DNA from 3 places in the Micromonospora sp. NPDC005163 genome. Region 1 is predicted to be linked to each of the others. Evidence: riboswitches for the same ligand, from Rfam matches in the RefSeq annotation. Region 1 holds a riboswitch; each other region holds the start of a gene.

Region 1 (7,114 bases):
CCGTGGTTGGTGAGGAACGTCCAGTTCCGGCCGCCGGTGTCGCCAGCCGCCGTCGCCGAGCTCGCCATCGTGGGTCCGCCTCTCCGGTGCTTCGTACCCCCTGGAGCGTCGCCGGAGCGGCGCTCCGAGGGGCAACGTATGAAATCTATATCACGTATAACTTGACGCATCTTGTGGTGCGTGTGACCGTGGAACCCGGACCAGCGCCCGCCGCCGCCCCGCTGATGAGTCGGTTGAGCAGGTCAACGCGTGGAAAGAGGTGCGGGGATGAGCCGTCCCGGTACACCCGGCCAGCAGCCGGGTTCGCAGCGTACTGCCGACCCGACGCCGGCACTCACCGAGCCGGCCCAGGCGTACGCCGAGCTGATCGCCGGGAACCGGCGCTTCGTCCGCGGCGCACCCCGCCACCCCAACCAGGATGCCGGACACCGGGCCGCGGTGGCCGACGGGCAGCACCCCTTCGCGGTGATCGTCGGCTGCTCCGACTCACGGTTGGCCGCCGAGATCATCTTCGATCGTGGGCTGGGCGACCTGTTCGTGGTCCGTACCGCCGGGCACACCACCGGCCCGGAGGTGCTGGGCAGCGTGGAGTACGCGGTGACCGTGCTCGGCACCCCGCTGGTGGTGGTGCTCGGCCACGACTCGTGCGGTGCGGTGCAGGCCGCCCGTGAGTCGGCAGCCACCGGCAACCCGCCCCAGGGGCACCTGGGCGCGGTGGTCGACGCCGTGCTGCCCAGCCTGCGTCGGGCCGAGGCGGAGGGGGTGGACGACATCGGCCGCATCGTCGACATCCACATCGCACAGACCGTCGAGGCGCTGCTCGGGCAGTCGCCCGTGCTGGCCACCGAGGTGGAGCGGGGGCGGTGCGCGGTGGTAGGGGTGTCGTACCGGCTGGCCGCCGGAGTGGTGCGTCCGGTGGCCGCCGTGCCGGCCACGACGCTCGACGGACCGATCGACGCCAGCACGCCGGTCGGTCCGGCCGCGCCCGCCGCCTGAACGCGTCGAGGGCCGCTCCGCGTCACGCGGAACGGCCCTCGACGGAGAGCGTGGGTCAGAGCAGCGACATGTGTACGTGGTCGGTGTGGTTCGACGGCCCGCTGTACGACTTCCAGCCGGTCGCCGGGAACCAGATCTGCCGGTTCCAGATCACGTAGTAGATGCCGAGCCGGTCGGCGTTGCGGATGAGGAACGCGGCGACGTTGTTGCCGTACGTCCGGGTGTCCTCGTTGTGCCACGGGCTGAAGCCGCTCTTCTGCAGAGACCAGTCGCAGGCGCGGCCCTTCGGGTGCTCCCACGGCCCCCCGGATCGGTAGCAGCCGACGAACCGGTTGAATCCGGCCCGCTTGACCTCCTTGTACGCGTGCAGCGTGCGCGGGGTGACGCAGCCGGACGTGGTCGGGTCGTTCTGGCTGCACGACTCGGACTTCCAGTCGCCGTCGGCGGTCCGGCCCGGGCCGAGCCGGGCGACCGGTGAGGTGGCCGACACCAGCCCGCCGGTGAAGCCCTTCCCACCGACCAGGGCGAGGGCCTTGTCCGCTTCGCGCTTCTCCTTGGCCATCAGGGCGGTCTGCTTCTGCTGCTCGCGGACCTCCGCGTCGAGGGCCAGCTTGGCCTGCTCAGCGCGGGTCTTCACCGCGTTGACCTCGGCGAGCTTCTTCTCGTTGACCATGTTCATCTCATCGAGCGCGGCGGCACGTTGGACGAACGAGTCCGGGGCTTCGCTCTCCAGCAGCATCGCCAGCGGGCCGATCCGGCCGGTGCGGTACGACTGGGCGGCGATCTGCCCGACCTGCGGCGCCAGTGCGTTCAGGTCGGCCTTGGCCCGGTCGACCTCCAGCGCCAGCTGCAGCTGCTTCTTCTTCGACGTGTTCAGTTTGGACTTGGCCGCGGAGAATTTGCGGTTGGTCTGCTCGATCACGTCGTTGAGCAACTGGGGCTCGCCGTCCTCCTCGTGCCCGGACGGTGTGGGGGTCGTCGGGGCGGCCTGCGCCGGGAGGGGCCCGGCGAGCACGGTCAGTGCGGCGATCACGGCCACCACGGGTGTCAACCAGCGGCGTAGGGGTGCCGTCACAATGTTCCCTTCCGTCGACCGCCGACCGGGTTAGCTGACGGGTTCGGGGCGGAAGTGGCCCCTACCGCTGTCGCGGATTCACCCCACGTACCTGGGTTCCCGGCTCGCCGGTTGGCGATTGGGCGGTGGCACCGCAGGCGCCGCTTCGCGCCTTCATCGGTAACCGGCAGTGAGGTTACCCGAGAGCCCACCGGCTGAGCTACGCCCTGATACCGACTAAAAGCGTCATTTCGCCATGGCGCTGAGTGACCAGTGATGCGGTTCTCAGGGCGGACGCCCGACGTGGTCACGTTGAGGAGTGTCACCATGCCGTATCCGTGCTCCTGTTCGGCTCTGGCCACCGGTCGGTGGCGGTGGATGAGGGTGTGGTCCGCGTCGGGTCGGGCGACGTGAGGTCGGGCCGATCCGTGCGCGGGGAGCTCAGCGCCGCCAGTGCCTCGGCGCGGTCGGGCTGGGGTCGCGGGGCGGGCGCTTCGGCGGCGGGCGCGGTGGTCTGCCGGCCGGCTGCGGTCACCATCGCGGCCAGCCCGGTGGTCAGCGGTACGGCGGCGATCAGCCCGAGCGTGGCGACCCCGCTGCGGACGATCTCCTGCGCGAGGAACTCGCTGGTCAGGATCTGCCCGATCGGTCGCGAGTCAGCGGTGAGCAGGAGCAGCAGCGGCAACGAGGCGCCCGCGTACGCCAGCACGATGGTGTTGACGGTGGAGGCGATGTGCGCCCGGCCGACCCGGGTCGCCGCCCGGTAGAGCTGCAACCGGGTCAGCCCGGGGTTGGCGTTGGCCAGCTCGGTCACGGTGGCCGCCTGGGTGACGGTCACGTCGTCGAGCACCCCGAGCGAGCCGATGATGATCCCGGCGAGCAGCAGGCCGTGCAGGTCCACGTCGGCCTGGAACATCGACAGGGTGGTGGCGTCCTCGCTGCCGAAGCCGGTGAGGTGCGTGGCGCCGCTGACGATGGTGGCCAGTACGCCGGTGAGGACCAGGCTGCCCAGGGTGCCGAGCACCGCGACCGAGGTCTGCGCGCTGACCCCGTGCGTCAGGTAGAGCACCACGAACATGATCAGCGCGGCACCGACCACCGCTACCAGCAGCGGCGACCGGCCGGCGCCGATTCCGGGCAGCACGAAGGTGAGCAGGATGGCGAAGCTGGCGGCCAACCCGGCCAGAGCGGCCAGGCCCCGCCACCGGCCGAACGCGACGATCGCGGCGGCGAAGATCACCGCCAGCCACAGCAGCGGCGCGCCGCGCTGGTGTTCGGCGATGTTCCAACTGCTGGCGGTCGGATCGGTCGGGTCGGTCAGCTCCACCAGGATGACCTCGTCGTCGACCTCGACCCGGGGCGCGCCGGGTCCGGCGGGCACGGGTGTCTGGATCCGCTGGCCGGAGGCCGGCCCGTCGTTCACCCGGACGTCCACCGTGCCGCACGGCCCGTCCCCGACGCTCGGTGTGCCCTCGGGGTTCGGCGCCGCCGCTGGGCACGGCTCGGTCACCACCCGGGTCACCGTGCCGTGGTAGCGCGGCACGTTCGCACCGCCGTCGGTCCGCGGTGACCCGTCGCGAGGCCAGAGCACGACCGCGGCGAGCACGGTCGCGACGAAGAGGGGCACCACCGTCGCGACGAGGATCCGTCGCACCCGGGGTGGGGCGGACGGAGCGGAGCGGGTGTGGTCGGAACCCAATGCGAGACTCCCAACGATCCGGTGCGGGGTACGTGCCGACGGGCCGGTCGGTTCACCGCCGCCGCGGGAAAGCGGCGACGAGCGCGCCGGATCGCTGGACGGCGACCTCGTGACCACGCAGGGTGAAAGCTCGGCCCGGTCGGCGGGAGGTGACGCCACAACGTGGCGGCACCTCTGCCCAACTGCGTAGCGGGATCCGGAGGGCCATCGTCGGAATGCTAACCAGCCCGACCCGGGGACGCAGGTCGTGCCGGAGTGTCGGGTGGTCGAACCGCTCGCGTGGCGGGTTCCGGACCGGCATGTTGGAGTCATGCCCGCTCCGTCGCCGCCCGACCCCGATCGTCCCGCCGCCGACGAGCGCCACGCCGGGCCCGGTGGCCACCAGCGACACGCCGACGGCGGGCCACATCAGCACGACAAGCACGCCGGGCACGATCCGGCGATGTTCCGCCGCCGGTTCTGGGTCTGCCTCGTGCTCACCGTGCCGGTGGTGTTGACCAGCCACCTGGTGCTGGACCGGCTCGGCCTCGGGCTGGACGTCCCGGGCCGGTCCTGGGTCGGGCCCGTGCTCGGCTCGGTGGTGTTCTGGTGGGGCGGCTGGCCGTTCCTGGTCGGCGCGGTCCGCGAGGTCCGCGATCGGGCGCCGGGCATGATGCTGCTGGTCGCGATGGCCATCACCGTCGCCTACACCGCGTCACTGGCCACCAGCGTGGGCGCCTTCGACCTGGATTTCTGGTGGGAGCTTGCCGCGCTGGTCACCATCATGCTGCTCGGGCACTGGCAGGAGATGAAGGCCATCGGTCAGGCCAGGGGCGCGCTCGCGGCACTGGCCGCGCTGCTGCCCGACGATGCCGAGCGGGTGGCGGCGGACGGGCGGGTCGAGCCGGTGCCGGTGACCGAGCTGCGGGTCGGCGAGGTGGTGCTGGTCCGGCCGGGTGGGCGGGTTCCGGCGGACGGGCGGATCGTCGACGGCGGCGCCGAGCTGGACGAGTCGATGATCACCGGAGAGTCGCGTCCGGTCGCCCGGTCGGCAGGGGACCGGGTGGTGGCCGGCACCGTCGCCACCGACTCGGCGATCCGGGTCCGCGTCGAGGCGCTGGGTGAGCAGACCGCGCTCGCCGGCATCCAGCGGATGGTCGCGCAGGCGCAGCGCTCCGGCGGGCGGGCCCAGCTGCTGGCGGACCGGTTCGCGGCCGCGTTGTTCTACCTGGCCACCGGCACCGCCGTGCTGACCGTGCTGGTCTGGACCGCGCTGGGCCGGCCCGACGAGGCGGTGGTCCGCGCGGTCACCGTCCTCGTGATCGCCTGCCCGCACGCGCTCGGGCTGGCCATTCCGTTGGTCGTCGCGCTCTCCACCGCACTGGCCGCGCGGTCCGGGATCCTGGTCAAGGACCGGTTGGCGCTGGAGCGGATGCGGACCGTCGACGCGGTGCTGTTCGACAAGACCGGCACCCTGACCCGGGGCGAGCACGTGGTCACCGACCTGGCGACGGCACCCGGCGTCGCGCGGGACGAGGTGCTGCGGATCGCGGCCGGCGTGGAGTCCGACAGCGAGCATCCGCTGGCTCGGGCGATCGTGGCGGCGGCCGGGAGCGTCGGACCGGCCCCGGCCGTCGGGTTCCGGTCGCTGCCGGGGCGCGGGGTGCAGGCCACCGTCGACGGTACGCAGTACGCGGTGGGCGGTCCGGCGCTGCTGCGGCAGCTGGGCCTGTCGCTCCCGGCCGAGCTGGAGGCGGCGATCGGCCACTGGTCGGCGCGGGGCGCCGCGGTGCTGTACCTGGTACGGCCGCCGGACGCCGTGCTCGGCGCGTTCGCGCTGACCGACGAGGTACGTCCGGAGGCCCGGGAGGCCATCGTCGAGCTGCGCGCCGCGGGCGTCCGCGCCATCGCCATGATCACCGGTGACGCCCGTCCGGTGGCCGAGGCGGTCGCCGCCGACCTGGGTTTCCGGCGGGGTGTCGACGAGGTCTTCGCCGAGGTGCTGCCGGCGGAGAAGGACGGCCGGGTGGCCGAGCTTCAGCGGCGGGGGTTGACCGTGGCGATGGTCGGCGACGGGGTGAACGACGCGCCGGCGCTGGCGCGGGCGGACGTCGGCATCGCGATCGGCGCGGGCACCGATGTGGCGATCGAGTCCGCCGGGGTGGTGCTGGCCTCGTCGGACCCGCGCGGGGTCGGTGCCGTGGTCCGGCTCTCGCGGGCGTCGTACCGGAAGATGCGGCAGAACCTGGCCTGGGCGGCGGGCTACAACGTGGTGGCGCTGCCGCTGGCGGCCGGGGTGCTGGCGTGGGCCGGGGTGGCGTTGAGCCCGGCGCTGGCCGCGGTGCTGATGTCCGCGTCCACCATCGTGGTGGCGCTCAACGCCCAGTTGCTGCGTGGGGTACGCCTCGACCCGGAGACCGAGTGACGGCCCGGTCCGGTCGGACCGGGCGAGCGTCACCCGGTCTCAGCCGCGCTTCATCAGCCGGCCGACCGCCGCCATCATCTCGGTGGCCATCTCGTCGGCCCGGCCCTCGGCGGCGCCCTCGTGCATGCAGTGCCGCGCGTGCCCGTCGAGCAGCCCCAGCGCCACCTTGTCCAGCGCGGCCTGGATCGCGGAGATTTGGGTGAGCACGTCGATGCAGTAGCGGTCGTCGTCGACCATCTTCTCGATGCCCCGGACCTGCCCCTCGACACGGCGGAGCCGCGCGAGCAGTTGATCCTTGCTGGCGGTGTATCCGCGGATCGGAGTGGGTGCGGTCATGGCGACCAGGGTAGCCTACCCCTGGGGGGTATGGTACTGTCCCTTTCTGTCGGGGATACCCCCACCGGGTACCGGTACAACACAAGGACAGACGTCCGCCTTCGATTTACCCCTGGGGGGTATAGGCTCGGAGGTGGCGGAGGGAGACGGTTCGATGGTCAACACGACGTACCAGGTGCAGGGCATGACCTGTGGGCACTGCGTCAGCTCGGTCAGCGCCGAGGTCGGCGCCATCGCGGGTGTGCGCGAGGTTCAGGTCGACCTGGCCACCGGCCGGGTCACCGTCAGCAGTGACCAGCCGCTGGACGTGGAAGTCGTCCGGACCGCCGTCGACGAGGCCGGCTACGACCTCGTCGACGCCTGATCGAGAGGCCCGGCATGAATACGGTGACCAGACTGGGCGGATTCGCCCTCGGCCTCGCGGCGGTCTTCGGCGCGGCGTACGGGATCGGTCAGGTGGCCGGTCCCGCCGCCCCGGTCGCCGAGAACCGGCACGACGACGGGGCCGCCCACGAGCCGGGCCCGGCCGGCCACGGAGAGCACGATGAGGCGGCCGACCGGCTCCCCGGCGGCCTGCTCGTCGCCGACCGCGGCTACACCCTCGAACCGGTCGCCGCGCCGGCCG
Region 2 (7,114 bases), on a different contig from region 1:
TCGCTCTCCGGCAACGCCGTCGCGGCGCTGAACAGGGGTGCCGCACTCGCCGGCTGCCTTCAGAACACCGGCGAGGGTGGCCTGTCGCCGTACCACCGCCACGGTGGTGAGCTGGTCTTCCAGCTCGGTACGGCGTATTTCGGCTGCCGGGACGTGCACGGCCGGTTCAGCCTGGACCGGTTGAAGGATCTGGTCGCCAGCGCGCCGGTGAAAGCGCTGGAGATCAAGCTGAGCCAGGGCGCAAAGCCCAGCCTCGGCGGGCTGCTCCCCGGCGCGAAGGTGTCCGCCGAGATCGCCGCCACCCGGGGCATTGCGGCCGGTCAGGACTGCGTCAGCCCCTCCCGACACGCCGAGTTCTCCGACTGCGACAGCCTGCTCGACTGGGTGGAGCTGCTGGCCGCCGAGACGGGCCTGCCGGTCGGCATCAAGTCGGCGGTCGGCGACCTGGGCTTCTGGCAGGAGCTGGCCACCCTGATGCGGGACACCGGCCGGGGCGTCGACTTCGTGACGATCGACGGCGGCGAGGGTGGCACCGGCGCCGCGCCGCTGATCTTCACGGACTCGGTGTCGCTCCCGTTCCAGCAGGGCTTCTCCCGGGTGTACAAGGTCTTCGCCAAACACGACCTGCACGAGCAGGTGGTCTTCGTCGGCGGCGGCAAGCTCGGCCTGCCGGACAACGCCATCGTGGCCTTCGCGCTCGGCTGCGACCTGGTCAACGTGGGTCGGGAGGCGATGCTGTCGATCGGCTGCATCCAGGCGCAGAAGTGCCACACCGACACCTGCCCCACCGGCGTGGCGACCCAGAACGCCTGGCTGGCCCGGGGGCTGGACCCGACGCTGAAGTCGGTGCGCGCGGCCAACTACCTGCGGACGCTGCGCCGGGACCTGGTGAAGGTCGCCGAGGCGTGCGGCGTGGAGCACCCCGGCCTGATCGGCACCGACGCGGTGGAGATCCTGGACGGCCGCACCGGCTCCACTCCCCTGCACGAGGTGTACGGCTACCGGCCGGAGTGGGGCCTGCCCTCGCCGGCCGACCGGGCGGAGATCGTCCGGCTGATGGCACCCGAGGCGCCGCAGGGCGGCAGCGCGACGCCCTCCCCCACCGCCGTCGGCTGACCGGCGCTCGCCGATAACCCCTGGAGGCGGACGCCGGGGGCCCCGTATCGTGGCGCGGTGCTGATCAGACGCGAGACGCCCGCCGATGTCGACGCCATCCGCGCGGTGCACGCCGCCGCCTTCACCGCGCCGGACGGTGGCGTACCGGTCGAGGCGACCCTGGTCGACGCGCTGCGCGCCGACGAGGGCTGGCTGCCCGCGTACTCCCTGGTGGCGACCGACCCGGACGGGCAGGTGGTGGGGCACGTGGTGGCCACCCGCGCCCAGGTGGCCGGCCAACCGGTCGCCCTCGGCGTGGGGCCGCTCGGCGTGCTTCCCGACCGGCAACGGCGCGGGGTCGGCTCGGCGCTGATGCACGCGGTGCTCGGCGCGGCCGACGCCCGGGACGAGCCGCTGGTGGTGCTGCTCGGCCACCCCGACTACTACCCGCGATTCGGGTTTCGACCGGCCGTCGAGCTGGGCGTCACCCCGCCGCAGCCGTGGGGCCCGCAGTACTTCCAGGCCCGCCCGTTGAGCGCGTGGCGGGAGTCGATCCGGGGCGAGTTCCGGTACGCCGGCCCGTTCGACGAGCTGTGACCGCACCGCAGATCCGGCGGCGGCGCGCCACCGACCTCGACGGATGCGTGGCGGCGCTCGCCCTCGTCCATGGGGCCGACCGGTACCCGCTGAACTGGCCCGCCGACCCGCACCAGTGGCTACGCGAGCCCCGTCCGGCGCGCGCGTGGGTCGCCGTCGACGCCAACTCGGCGATCGTCGGGCACGTGGCGGTGCAACGGCTGCCCGACCCGGCGGACGGGTCGCTCGCCCGGCCGACCGCCGAGGTGACTCGCCTCTTCGTGTCGCCGACCGCCCGCGGGACCGGGCTGGGCGCTGCTCTGCTGACCCGGGCACGGCGGTGGGCGGCCGAGCGCGGGACGGACCTGCTGCTCGACGTGGCTGTCAGCGACACCGCGGCCACCGCCCTCTACGAGCGCACCGGGTGGCGGTGCACCGGCACCAGCACGGCGCAGTGGACCGCCCCGGACGGAAGCGCCGTGTCACTTCATCACTACACGCTGCCAACGGGCGGGGAAATCAGCGACCGGCGGCCCTGTTAGCGCAGCTCACTGTGGTGATCGCGAACGCCATGCGAACATATGTACGTGTCGCCCGGGGCCAGCATCCTGCACGCCGACCTGGACGCCTTCTACGCGTCGGTCGAGCAGCGCGACGACCCGCGCCTGCGGGGGCGGCCGGTGATCGTCGGCGGCGGCGTGGTGCTGGCGGCCAGCTACGAGGCGAAGGCGCGGGGCGTACGCAGCGCGATGGGCGGCCAGCAGGCGCGGCGGCTCTGCCCGGACGCGATCGTCGTGCCGCCCCGGATGTCGGCGTACACGGCGGCCAGCCGGGCGGTGTTCGAGATCTTCCGGCAGACCACCCCGCTGGTCGAGGGGCTTTCCATCGACGAGGCGTTCCTGGACGTGGGCGGTCTGCGCCGGCTGGTCGGGCCGCCGGCCGACATCGCCGAGCGGCTGCGCCGGGAGGTCCGCGAACGGGTCCACCTGCCGATCACCGTGGGCGTGGCCCGGACGAAGTTCCTGGCGAAGGTGGCCAGCGGGGTGGCGAAGCCGGACGGGCTGCTGGTCGTCTCGCCCGACGCGGAGCTGGCGTTCCTGCACCCGCTGCCGGTGGAGCGGCTGTGGGGCGTCGGCCCGGTCACCGCCGCCAAGCTGCGGGAACGGAGGATCCGCACCGTCGGCGAGGTGGCCCGGCTCGGCGAGGCGGCGCTGGTGTCAATACTCGGCGCGGGCGCCGGCCGGCACCTGCACGCCCTGGCGCACAACCGCGACCCGCGGGCCGTGCTGGTCGGCCGCCGACGCGGCTCGATGGGCGCGCAGCACGCGCTGAGCCGTACGCCACACGCGCCGGCGGAACTGGACGCCGTCCTGGCCGGCCTGGTCGACCGGGTCACCCGGCGGATGCGGGCGGCCGGACGGTCCGGGCGCACGGTGATGCTGCGGCTGCGCTTCGGCGACTACACCCGGGCCACCCGCTCGCACACCGTCCGCAAGGCGACCGCGGACACCACGCCGCTGCTCGCCGCCGCGCGGGCGCTGCTGGGGGCCGCCCTGCCCGAGATCGACCGGCGGGGCGTCACGCTGATCGGCGTCTCGGTCGGCAACCTGGACGACAACCCGGTCCAGCCGGAGCTGCCGTTCCACCACAATCCGGGAGCCGAGCTGGACGCCGCGGTGGACGCGGTCCGCGACCGGTTCGGATCGGCGGCGCTCACCCGCGCGGTGCTGCTCGGCCGTGATCCGGGCGTCGAGGTGCCGCTGCTGCCGGACTGACCGCACCAGGTGGCGGCGGGGCGAAAGCGCCGGACATCACAGCGGCGAGGGGTTTGGCGACGGCCGCAGCGGGTCACGTAGTGAAGATCAGTCTGACCAGGGGGGACCACCATGTCCGACGACACCAGCAACCGTCCGAGCCGGCGCGAGCAGCGTCCCGGCGACGTGACCGACCCGCTGCTCTGGCAGCTCGCGATCGACGTGCTCAGTGCACATGAGCCGGACGAGGACGGCGCCTGCCGCAACCTGCTCTGCGCCGGCCAGCCGTGGCCGTGCGCGGCCCGCAGCTCCGCTGAACAGGCGCTCCGGCTGGCCCGTGGTGCGGCCGGCACACCGTCCACAGTCGCTCCGACGCGGGGCGAGGAAACAACCGCATCCGCTGACCGGCCCGCTGAGGGCGTTCCGACCGCGCGCCGGGCCTGGTCGGCGCGTCCCGAAGCCGCCGTGTCGGCCGCCTGACGCCCACCCCTTCTCGACACGCCCGCGGGCGCCCGGCCGGAGTCCGGTCGAGCGCCCGCGCGTCGTGTGTCAGAGGGCGAGCCGCTGACCCGGGAAGATCAGACCGGGGTCGCCGCCGACCACCTGACGGTTGCGCTCGTACAGGGCCTGCCAGCCGCCGGCCACCTGATGGGCCTGGGCGATCTCGGACAGGGTGTCGCCCGGCTTGACCAGGTACGTCCTGCCGTCCGTGGAAGGCGCGGTGCGCTTGTGGTTGCGGGTCGCCGGCTGCTCGCCGCGCGACGACCGCTCCCGGGGCTTGGACGTCGACTCGGACTTCTTCGTCGCGGACTTCGCGGCGGAGCCGCCCGACGAGCCGCCCTTCTTGCCGCAGGTCGGCCAGGCGCCGATGCCCTGCCCGTCGAGCACCTTCTCGGCGATCGCGATCTGCTCGCCGCGGCTGGCCAGGTCGGCGCGGGCGGCGTACTTCTTGCCGCCGTAGCCGGCCCAGGTGCTCTGCGAGAACTGCAACCCGCCGTAGTAGCCGTTGCCGGTGTTGATGTGCCAGTTGCCGCTGGACTCGCACTGGGCGATCGCGTCCCAGTTGACCCCGGCCTGCGCCGGGGCGGCCGGGCCGAAGAGGGCGACGGCGCCGGTGACAGCGCCGACGGCCAGGGTGCCGACGGCGACGCGGCGGGTGGTGACCCGCCGATGACGGGGCGTGTGTGCAGATGACATGTGAGGCTTCCTCCACGCCGGCGAGGTGAGCTGTCGGGTTCGGGCCGAGGAGCCCGGCCGCGCGGTGGCGGCTTCACCCCGAGGTGACGTGCACCGAGGAACGTTGGGTCCCCCGCTCCTGCCCGGGTGACTGGGTTCCGACGACCGGGGGCAGGATTTGGCGTTGCCGGTCGCGGTGTCCGCATTGGCGAACCCGACCGACGTTAGGCACGGTCGGTGACGGTCGCCCACCCCCTGTGAACTTCTTCACCGGGCCGCGCGGGGCGAGCCGCGTAGCGGTTGCGGGCAATCGAAGTGTGTGCAGTGACCACCATGGACCGTTTCCGATCAGGCCGGCGTTTCAGGTCTCGTGCCGGAGCCAGGCCACGATCCGGCGAGCAGTTCGACGTGTCCCGGCGACTCGTACGACCGGACGTCGTGACCGAGGGCGCTGTAGACGATCTGGCTGGTCCCGACGGTTCGTGCCCAGACGAGCGGTGGCTGGTCGCGGCGACCAGGCGACTTCGCACCGCTTGCCGCATCCCCTGGTACGCCGACCGTCCCGCCCGGTGCGGTCAACGGCCGCCGGGCGGCGTGGCACGGCGAATCCGGGCGGCCGTCATCTGCCACGCCTGCGCCTCGTCGACCAGGCAGCCGGCGAGCAGCTCGCGGCCCCGGGCGAGAACCGCGAGGGCGTCGGGGTGGCCCGGCAGCCACTGTTCGGCGTCCCCGACAGTCAACTCGGCCCGCCGGCCGGGCAGCGGCGTCGCCCCGGGTGGCAGGCCACCGAGCCGGTCGAGGTGCCCGGCGGAGAGGATCTGGTACCACATGGCGTCGGGGATGAGCGCGTCGGCGAGCATCTCCACCCCGGGCCGCCGGGTCACCGGCTTTCCGTCGCTCGGGAGCCGCTGCGACCACTGTGGCGTGCTCACCCGACGGCTGTCCGGCTCGGCGTCCACTCCGGCCCAGACCAGCAATCCGCTGTGCGCGTGCAGCTTGTCGCGCAACCGGTGCATCGGCCCGGCCAGGTCGCCAGCGTCGGCGGGGTCGGCGCGCGGCTGCGCGACGGAGAGCGCCGCCGCCGGTAGCACGTCGTGGTAGCCGCCGACGGTCGCGGCCACCAGCCGGTTGGTGAGGTCGCCGGCGAGCAGGGTCACCGTGATGGCTGTGGGCAGAGTAGACAGTACGGTGGCGGTGGCCGAGCCGGCCGCCTCGGCGGTGAGCGGAACCCGCACGCCGAGCACGACAGCGCTCAGCTCGTCCGCGGGTCCGCGCTCGGCGTGCAACCAGTCGAGCGCCACGTTCAGCAGGGGCGGGGGCAGTTGGCACGGGGCGTCGCCGAACGGCGCGCCGAGTGGCCCGCGCAGGTAAGCCCGGGCGGACACGCCGAACTCCTCGATGTCGTGGCTCGGGCCGCGCCGGGCCACCGAGACCAGAGCGTCGCGCACACCGGCATCGCGCAGTTGCCGGGCCAGCAGCTCCGGTATGGCGAGGACATGCTCGGCGGGGATCGGGCCGAAGTCGATCACGAGGAGCTGCGCGCCGGGCAAGGCGATCGGTGACGAGACGACGGCCGGGCCCACCCGCTCCCCGCCGGCTCCCGTCGCTTCGAGTCGGAGCAGAGCCTGCCGGAGCGCGGCCACCGCGACGGGCACACCGGCGTCGTCCGAGCGGACTTCGATCGTCAGGCTGTGCTGCTCGCGCAGAGTTTCATCGATATCTAGCACTACGACGACGGCCATGTGTCCCCCAATGGTGGCGCATCCGCACTCTGCGGCAGCCCATTCCTGAACCCCGCTTCGCACGTCGATCGGAATGGAGAATGAGATATTTGCTTGTGTCTATTGACAGTGGAAGGGGCCTGTCGGGGAGCATATTGCCGTCGCAATTTTCCGGGAGCCCTGCCGGGTGCGGAGCGCTCCAAACTGGCCAATCTGTCTCGTTAGCGCGAATACGCGCAGCATGAAATAGCGCTGCCCGGATTCCACGATGTAACACAATCGAAGAGGTCAGCGCTATTTGCGAATCACCAACGACTATCGCCGCACTTTTCCCAACCCTTCCGTAACGGCCGAGGCCCGTAATCGCCGTACGGGGTGCCGGCCGCCTCGGTAACGTCACCCGCAGCCGGGCGGCGGCCCGCCGGATGCGCGTACTCCGCCGACCTCGACGCGTCGTAGACGTTGTCCGTCTGCTCCTCGGACAGCGCCGTGATCTGGATCAGCGGCGTCGGGTGGGCTCGGCGCAGCCATCGGAGTAGTGAAGCTTGTGGCTACCTGCAGACGCTGCATGATCCAGAAAGCGACGCCGCCCCATCCGACGAAAGGATCAGTCCCCCTCCGGCTACAGGGTGCGGGCCAGCCGGTCAGCGAGGGCCCGGGTGAATCGGGCCGGGTCGGCCAGCTCGCCACCCTCGGCGAGCACCGCCAGCCCGTACAGCAGCTCGGCCGTCTCGGTCAGGGCCTCGGAGCTCCCGCTCTGCTCGTGGGCCTTGCGCAACCCGGCAACGAGCG
Region 3 (7,114 bases), on a different contig from region 1:
GTTGTTGCTGCTACACATGATTACTCGTGTGACGGATGGTGCGCCAGAGAATCGGAAAAAACGCCGGCCGGAATAGCCGGACGGGTGGTCCCCGTTGCCTCTCAGGACACCGCGACGACCAGCCTGATGTCGTGGTCCTGTACAGTTCCATCGGCGGCTTGTGCCGCGCACAACTTCGTGGGTCGACCCAGGTGGTGGCCCGCACACAGCCCCCGGACGTTCCAGTCCTCCCGTACGTCTTGCAAGGAGTACCTCCGTGGCGAGCAACACCTCTAAGACCGCGCGCGCGTCCGTCCGGGCCGGCCAGGCTGGCCAGGGTGGCGCCCTCAGCGTGCTGGGCGAGTTCAAGTACCTCATCCCGCTCAACGGCGGCAAGCACGCCTACGTGCGCAACCTGACCAACGGCAAGACCGCGCACCTGCGCACCGACTCCGAGGCCTTCGTCGAGGAGATCCGGGTGCTGGCCGCGGCCGGCCACGCCGCCAAGATCCGGGCGGAGATCAACAACCTGAACACGACCCACCCGGGCGACGGCTGGGACGCCACCGAGAAGCGCCTGGTCGAGGCCGGCGTCTTCGAGGGCTGAGCCCTCCCCCACCGCTACACCTCGAACCGCCCGCCGGGATCTCCCGGCGGGCGGTTCCGCGTTCGCCACCTGGCCGCCGGGCCGCCGGGGGCTCAGGCCGGGTCCAACAGGGCGACCTCCCCGGTGGCCAGGTCGTAGAGACCGCCGACCACGGCCACCCCGCCCGCGGCGACCGGCCCGGCCAGCAGGTCGTCGTGGCGCAGGGTCCGCACCGTGCGCCGGACGTGCCGGCGGATCGCCAGCGGATGCACCGCGGGGTCGTCCAGCCCCGCCTCGGTCACCGCCGGAGCGATCTCGTCCACCAGGTGGGCCAGCGACCCGGCGGGACGCACCCCGGCGCGCAGCGCGTCCACCGCGGCTCCCACCGCGCCGCACCGCTCGTGGCCGAGCACCATCACCAGCGGTACGCCGAGCTGGCCGACCACGTACTCGATCGAGCCGCACACCGCGCGGTCCAGCACGTGCCCACCGGTGCGGATCACGCAGATCGCGCCGAAGGTCTGATCGAAGATCGCCTCCAGCGGCACCCGCGAGTCGATACAGCCGAGCACCACCGCGTACGGCTGCTGGTCGCCCGAGGCGGCCGCGGCGGCGGTGACGTCGTGTCCGTGCACCGGCTGGCCGCTGACGAACCGCCGGTTACCGGCGAGCAGCTCGGCCAGCGCGGCGCGCGGCGTACCACCGGCCTGCCGCCCCGGTGCCGACGGTCCACCCACCGGCGGTCCGGGCGTTGCCCCCGACGACCCCATGCCGTTCAGCTTGGCCCGCTGTGGGGTGGCCACGGGCGGGGTCGGGAATGTTCTCTGCGCGTGATTGGCGTGGTGTCATGGCGGGTAGCCGGTGTTACCGCCGGGTATGCCGGTGCGGTTCGTGCCGGGCGGCCCTGGGAGGTGGCGATGCCGGAGCGGTTCGAGGTCGGTCTGCCCGACGGGGTACGCCTGCACGTCGAGGCGACGGGGCCGACGGACGCCCCGGTCACCGCCGTTCTGCTGCACGGCTGGACGCTGGACGGGCGCAGCTGGCACCGGCAGGTCGACGCCCTCACCGGGTCGTCCGGCGACGCGGTGCGGGTGGTCACCTACGACGCGCGGGGGCATGGCCGGTCCAGTTGCATGCCGCTGCCCACTGCCACCCTGGCCCAGCTCGGCGACGACCTGCTCGCGGTGCTCGACGCGGTCGCGCCGACCGGGCGGGTGGTCCTGGTCGGGCACTCGATGGGCGGCATGACGATCATGGAGTACGCGCACCGCCACCCGGCGCACTTCGCCGCCCGGACCGCCGGCCTGGTCTTCGTCTCGACCACCGCCGAGGGGCACACGCACACCGTCTACGGGCTCTCGCCCCGGATCGCCCGGCTGATCCGGCTGGCCGAGACGACCGGCGCCGGGGTGCTGGCCCGGTGCGGTTCGTGGCGCGCACCCCGGGCGCTGCTGCGCGCGCTGCAACCGAGCATCCGCTGGATGCTCTTCGGCGACCGCTGCGATCCGGCCGACATCCGGCTGGTGACCTCGGCGGTGGCCCGCGCCTCGCTGCGCTCGATCGGCGGGTTCCGCGCCTCGATCGGCGCCCAGCACCGGCTGGACACCCTCGCCGCGCTGGCCCACCTGCCGGCGGCCGCGCTGGTCGGCGACCGGGACCGGCTGACCCCGCCGCCGTGCGCCGAGTCGATCGCCGCGGTACTGCCGGCCACCGACCTGACCGTCTGCCCGGGGGCCGGGCACATGCTGATGATGGAACGCCCGCACGAGGTGAACGCCGCGCTGACGGGCGTCCTGAGCCGGGTGCTCGCCGAGCCGGCGCCCCGCGCGAGCGGCACGACCCCCGCCGGGACGGGTGTCTGACCACGTTCCCGCACCTCGGGCGCGGGAGGCCGGGCCCAGGGCCGTACCCTTCTGCGGTTGGCCCGCGCGGTTCGCGCCGCTTGCCGGCGACATCGAAGGAGCGTGCGTTGACCGACCAGACCGCCCTGGAGCAGGAGATCGCCGTCGAGCAACGGCACCTCGACCGGGTGTACGCCCGACTCGCCGAACTGCGGCGGTCGGCGGTCCGCGCCGAGCGGGACGGCTACCGGATGGCCCGGGTGGGCACCTTCGGCGCGCTCGTCGAGCGCGACGCGATGGTCTTCCACGCCGCGCAGCGGCGGCACACCCTCGACGCCGAGCACGAGGGGCTGGTCTTCGGCCGTCTGGACCTGCGGGACCGGCAGGTGCTGCACGTCGGTCGGCTCGGCATCCGCGACGAGGACGCGACGACGCTGGTCGTCGACTGGCGGGCACCGGCCGCCGCCGCCTTCTACCAGGCCACCCCGGCCCAGCCGCAGGGCGTGGTGCGCCGGCGCACCATCCAGTCCCGCAGCGAGCGGGTCACCCGGATCGAGGACGACCTACTGGACCCGACCGCCGCTCCCGAGGGGATGACGGTGGTCGGCGACGGCGCGCTGCTGGCGACCCTGTCCCGGGCCACCGGCCGGGGCATGCGCGACATCGTGGCGACCATCCAGCGGGAGCAGGACGAGGCGATCCGCTCGCCCGGCTCCGGGGTGACGATCGTCGCCGGCGGCCCGGGCACCGGCAAGACCGCGGTCGCCCTGCACCGGGCCGCCTATCTGCTGTACTCCGACCGCAGCCGGTACGCGGGCGGCGGCATCCTGGTGGTCGGCCCGTCCTCGGTCTTCGTGGAGTACATCGCCTCGGTGCTGCCCTCGCTCGGCGAGGACACCGCGACCCTGCACTCGCTGGGCACCCTATTCCCGGGGATGACCGCCACCCGCACCGACTCACCCGAGGTGGCGGCGGTGAAGGGTTCGCTGCGGATGCGCCGGGTGCTGGAACGCGCGGTGCGGGACGCGGTGCCGGGCGGCCCGGGCGAGCTGCGGCTGCTCTACCGCGGCACGCTGCTGCGGCTGGACCGGGCCGAACTGGACGGGATCCGGGACCGCGTGCTGAACCGGGGTGCCCGGCGCAACGAGGTCCGTCGGGCCGGCTTCGACGGTGTCTTCGCCGCGCTGTGGGCACAGGCTCGCCGGTTGGGCATCGGCCGGCTGCCGGAGCAGCGGGCCTTCGAGGACGAGATCGCCGAGCGGTCGGAGTTCCGGGAGTTTCTCAAGGCGTGGTGGCCACGGCTGCACCCCCGGCACGTGCTCGGCTGGCTGGCCCGACCGGATCGCCTGCGCCGGTACGCGGGTGGGATCCTCTCCACCGCCGAGATCCGGCTGCTCAGCGCGGCGTACCAGAATCTGGACGCCGCCGGGTTGACCATCGCCGACGTGGCGCTGCTGGACGAGCTGGACGCGCTGCTCGGCAAGCCGGCGCAGCCGGCCCGCGCCCGACGTGACCCGTTCCAGCTCGCGGGCGGGGTCCGCGAGCTGAGCAGCTTCGGCGACCGGCAGCGGGCCGCGCGGGCGGCGGCCCGGGAGCGGCCGGCGGACTACCGGGAGTACGCGCACGTGGTGGTGGACGAGGCGCAGGACGTCTCGCCGATGCAGTGGCGCATGGTCGGTCGGCGCGGCCGACTGGCCTCCTGGACGGTGGTGGGTGACCCGGCGCAGACCGCGTGGACCGGTGACCCGGAGGAGCTGAACCGGGCCCGGGACCAGGCGCTGGGCCGACGCAAGCGGCACGACTTCACGCTGACCACCAACTACCGCAACTCGGCGGAGATCTTCGCGGTGGCGGCGGCGGAGATCCGCCGGATCTATCCCGACCTGCCGCTGCCGACCGCCGTCCGCTCCACCGGGGTCGATCCGGTCGAGCTGGTGGTGCCCGCCACCGAGCTGGAGACCGCGACCGTGGAGGCGGCCACCGGCCTGCTGGCCGAGGTGGAGGGCACGGTCGGGGTGATCACCCCGGTCCCCCGCCGCGACGAGGTCGCCGGTTGGCTCGGCGCGCTCGGTGCGCCGCGGCTGCAGGTGGTGACCAGCCTGGAGGCCAAGGGCATGGAGTACGACGGGGTGGTGCTGATCGCCCCGAGCGAGATCCGGGCGGATCCGGGCGCCGGGGTACGCACCCTCTACGTCGCGCTCTCCCGCGCTACCCAGCGCCTCACCACCATCGACCCGACGGGCTGACCTGCGGCGGCGCCCCTCGCGGGTCGGCGACCTGCCGTACACTTGCATACATAGCGATGTGAGCATACATTTGACCCGGTCCCGATCGACGGCGGAGGGTGGTCTCGTGGGCGCAGGTCATGACCACCACCACGGGTCGGTCACCAACGCCGCGCACCAGCACCGGGGGCGGCTCTGGACAGCGTTCGGGCTGCTCGCCGCCCTGATGGTGGTCGAGGCGGTGGCCGCGTTCCACACCGGCTCCCTGGCCCTGCTCTCCGACGCCGGCCACATGTTCACCGACGTGCTCGGCATCGGGATGGCGCTCGCCGCGATCACCGCCACCCGGCGGGCCACCGGCGACCCGCAACGCACCTTCGGGCTCTACCGACTCGAGGTGCTCGCCGCGCTGGCCAACGCGGTCCTGCTCTCCGGTGTCGCGGTCTACGTGGTGATCGAGGCGATCCGCCGGTTCGGCGACCCGCACGAGGTGCTGGCCGGTCCGATGCTCGCGGTGGCCGTGCTCGGCCTGCTCGCCAACGTGGCCGCCTTCGGCCTGCTCCGCGCGGGCGCCCGGGAGAGCATCAACCTTCAGGGCGCCTACCTGGAGGTGCTCGGCGACCTGCTCGGCTCGCTCGGCGTGATCGGCGCGGCGCTGCTCATCCAGGTCACCGACTGGTGGTGGGCCGACCCATTGGTCGCGGTCGCCATCGGCGTGTTCATCCTGCCGCGCACCTGGCGGCTGGGACGGGCCGCGGTCCGCATCCTGGTGCAGGCCGCCCCGGAGCACCTCCAGGTCACGGCCGTGCACGACCGGCTGGCCGCGGTGCCCGGCGTGGTCGAGGTGCACGACCTGCACGTCTGGACGCTCACCTCGGGCATGGAGGTGGCCTCCGCGCACCTGACCATGGCGCCCGGCGCGGATGTCGGAGTGGTGCTCACCGCGGCACGCACCGCCCTGCACGAGGACTTCCGGATCGAGCACGCGACGTTGCAGATCGAACCCGGCGCGGCCCCCGGGGCGTGCGGTTCGGTCGAATGGTAGTGCGTTTCAGGAGTTTTACTCGGCTTGGCCGGAATTTTCCGTGACGACGCACGCACCGTCCGTCACATCGGCTGCACTGGTCCCATCGGCACCGGTAGGCTCGGTCCCGGCCTCCACCCGGCGGCGCCCTCCCGGCGCCGGTGGCGGTCGCCGCCTAATCGCCCGAACGGGGCGAACCGGGGAACCATGTTCCTGGGGTGCATCCGCGTCCGCGGTAGGGATCTTCCGTCCCGAACCCGTCAGCTAACCCGGTCGGCGGCTGACGGAAGGACATGCGTAGTGGTACCAGCACGACCACCCGCCGCCCGACTGGCGGCCCTGATCGTCGCGATGTTCGCCCTCAGCGTCGCGATCCCGGCCGGCGCCGCCTCGGCCGCTCCCCCGACCGGCCAGCGGGCCGCCGCGGCACCCGACGGAGACGAAGAGGGCGGCACCCCGGCGCTGCGGGCCCAACTGGAGGCGGCCAGCAAGGGATACCTGGACGCGAAACGCGCCCTGGACACCTCCGTGCGGCGGCAGCAGCAGCTCGCCACCCAGCTGAAGACCACCGAGATCGAACTCACGGCGCGCAGCGGCAAGGTCGACGAGATCGCCGGACTGGCCTACCGCACCGGCCGGCTCGGCACGGTGTCGGCGCTGCTCAGCAGCAGCACCCCCGAGGGCTTCATGGACCGGGCCGTCACGCTGGACGCGGTCGCCGCCAACGAGGACCGGGCGCTGCGCGACCTCACCGCCACCAGGGACGAGGTCAATCGCACCCGCATCGCCCTGGACGGCGAGATCCGTGAGCAGCGCAAGCAGGTCACGGTCATGGCCAAGCGCAAGGAGCAGGCCGAACGGGCGCTGACCGTGGCCACCACGAAGGCCCGTACGACCGCCGACGGCGGCTCGAACCGGGGCACCTCCACCGCCAACGCCACGGCCGCGCCGCGCAACTCCGACGGCTCCTGGCCGTCGGAGTCGTGCAGCGTCAACGACCCCACCCCGGCCTCCGGCTGCATCACCCCGCGCACCCTGCACGCGCTCAACCAGGCCAAGGCGGCCGGCTTCACCCGGTACGTCTCCTGCCACCGCAACGGCGGCTCCGGCGAGCACCCGAAGGGCCGGGCGTGCGACTTCGCCGCGCAGAAGGGCGGCTTCGGCGGCGACGCCACCGGCGGTGACAAGACGTACGGCAACAACCTGGCCGCGTACTTCATCCGCAACGCCGACCGGCTCGCCGTGCTGTACGTGATCTGGTACAGGCAGATCTGGCTGCCCAGCAGCGGGTGGAAGTCGTACAGCGGGGCGGGCGGCGACCCGTCCAGCGACCACACCAACCACGTGCACCTGTCGGTGTACTGACCCGCCGGCCGGGGGGCCCCCCCCCCGGGGGGGGGCCCCCCCCCGGGGGGCGGGCGCGTTCCGCCCTTTTTGCCAGGCGGGGGGGCCCCGCCCC

Evidence for each region. A riboswitch is a leader RNA that binds a small molecule or an ion and turns the genes downstream of it on or off. The one in region 1 is predicted to bind cyclic di-AMP.
Region 2: it holds a riboswitch for cyclic di-AMP, as region 1 does, so the genes downstream of both, ACWD6N_RS32055 (LysM peptidoglycan-binding domain-containing protein) here and ACWD6N_RS04255 (coiled-coil domain-containing protein) in region 1, are expected to answer to the same signal.
Region 3: it holds a riboswitch for cyclic di-AMP, as region 1 does, so the genes downstream of both, ACWD6N_RS31490 (coiled-coil domain-containing protein) here and ACWD6N_RS04255 (coiled-coil domain-containing protein) in region 1, are expected to answer to the same signal.

The regions. Positions count from the first base shown of each region.
Region 1 covers NZ_JBSFYP010000003.1:178,515-185,628, forward strand. The annotation lists gene ACWD6N_RS04245 (helix-turn-helix transcriptional regulator) at 1-68, opposite strand, end outside; gene ACWD6N_RS04250 (carbonic anhydrase) at 268-996, shown strand; gene ACWD6N_RS04255 (coiled-coil domain-containing protein) at 1,052-2,071, opposite strand; cyclic di-AMP (ydaO/yuaA leader) riboswitch at 2,076-2,206, opposite strand; gene ACWD6N_RS04260 (YibE/F family protein) at 2,373-3,749, opposite strand; gene ACWD6N_RS04265 (heavy metal translocating P-type ATPase) at 4,060-6,153, shown strand; gene ACWD6N_RS04270 (metal-sensitive transcriptional regulator) at 6,193-6,489, opposite strand; gene ACWD6N_RS04275 (heavy-metal-associated domain-containing protein) at 6,644-6,853, shown strand; gene ACWD6N_RS04280 (hypothetical protein) at 6,868-7,114, shown strand, end outside.
Region 2 covers NZ_JBSFYP010000074.1:8,533-15,646, forward strand. The annotation lists gene ACWD6N_RS32030 (FMN-binding glutamate synthase family protein) at 1-1,116, shown strand, start outside; gene ACWD6N_RS32035 (GNAT family N-acetyltransferase) at 1,174-1,692, shown strand; gene ACWD6N_RS32040 (GNAT family N-acetyltransferase) at 1,689-2,213, shown strand; gene dinB (DNA polymerase IV) at 2,259-3,446, shown strand; gene ACWD6N_RS32050 (hypothetical protein) at 3,558-3,905, shown strand; gene ACWD6N_RS32055 (LysM peptidoglycan-binding domain-containing protein) at 3,975-4,622, opposite strand; cyclic di-AMP (ydaO/yuaA leader) riboswitch at 4,624-4,795, opposite strand; gene ACWD6N_RS32060 (hypothetical protein) at 5,177-6,343, opposite strand; gene htpG (molecular chaperone HtpG) at 6,945-7,114, opposite strand, start outside.
Region 3 covers NZ_JBSFYP010000071.1:7-7,120, reverse strand. The annotation lists gene ACWD6N_RS31515 (hypothetical protein) at 257-586, shown strand; gene ACWD6N_RS31510 (carbonic anhydrase) at 679-1,302, opposite strand; gene ACWD6N_RS31505 (alpha/beta fold hydrolase) at 1,483-2,427, shown strand; gene ACWD6N_RS31500 (HelD family protein) at 2,535-4,652, shown strand; gene ACWD6N_RS31495 (cation diffusion facilitator family transporter) at 4,759-5,676, shown strand; cyclic di-AMP (ydaO/yuaA leader) riboswitch at 5,818-5,950, shown strand; gene ACWD6N_RS31490 (coiled-coil domain-containing protein) at 5,956-7,020, shown strand.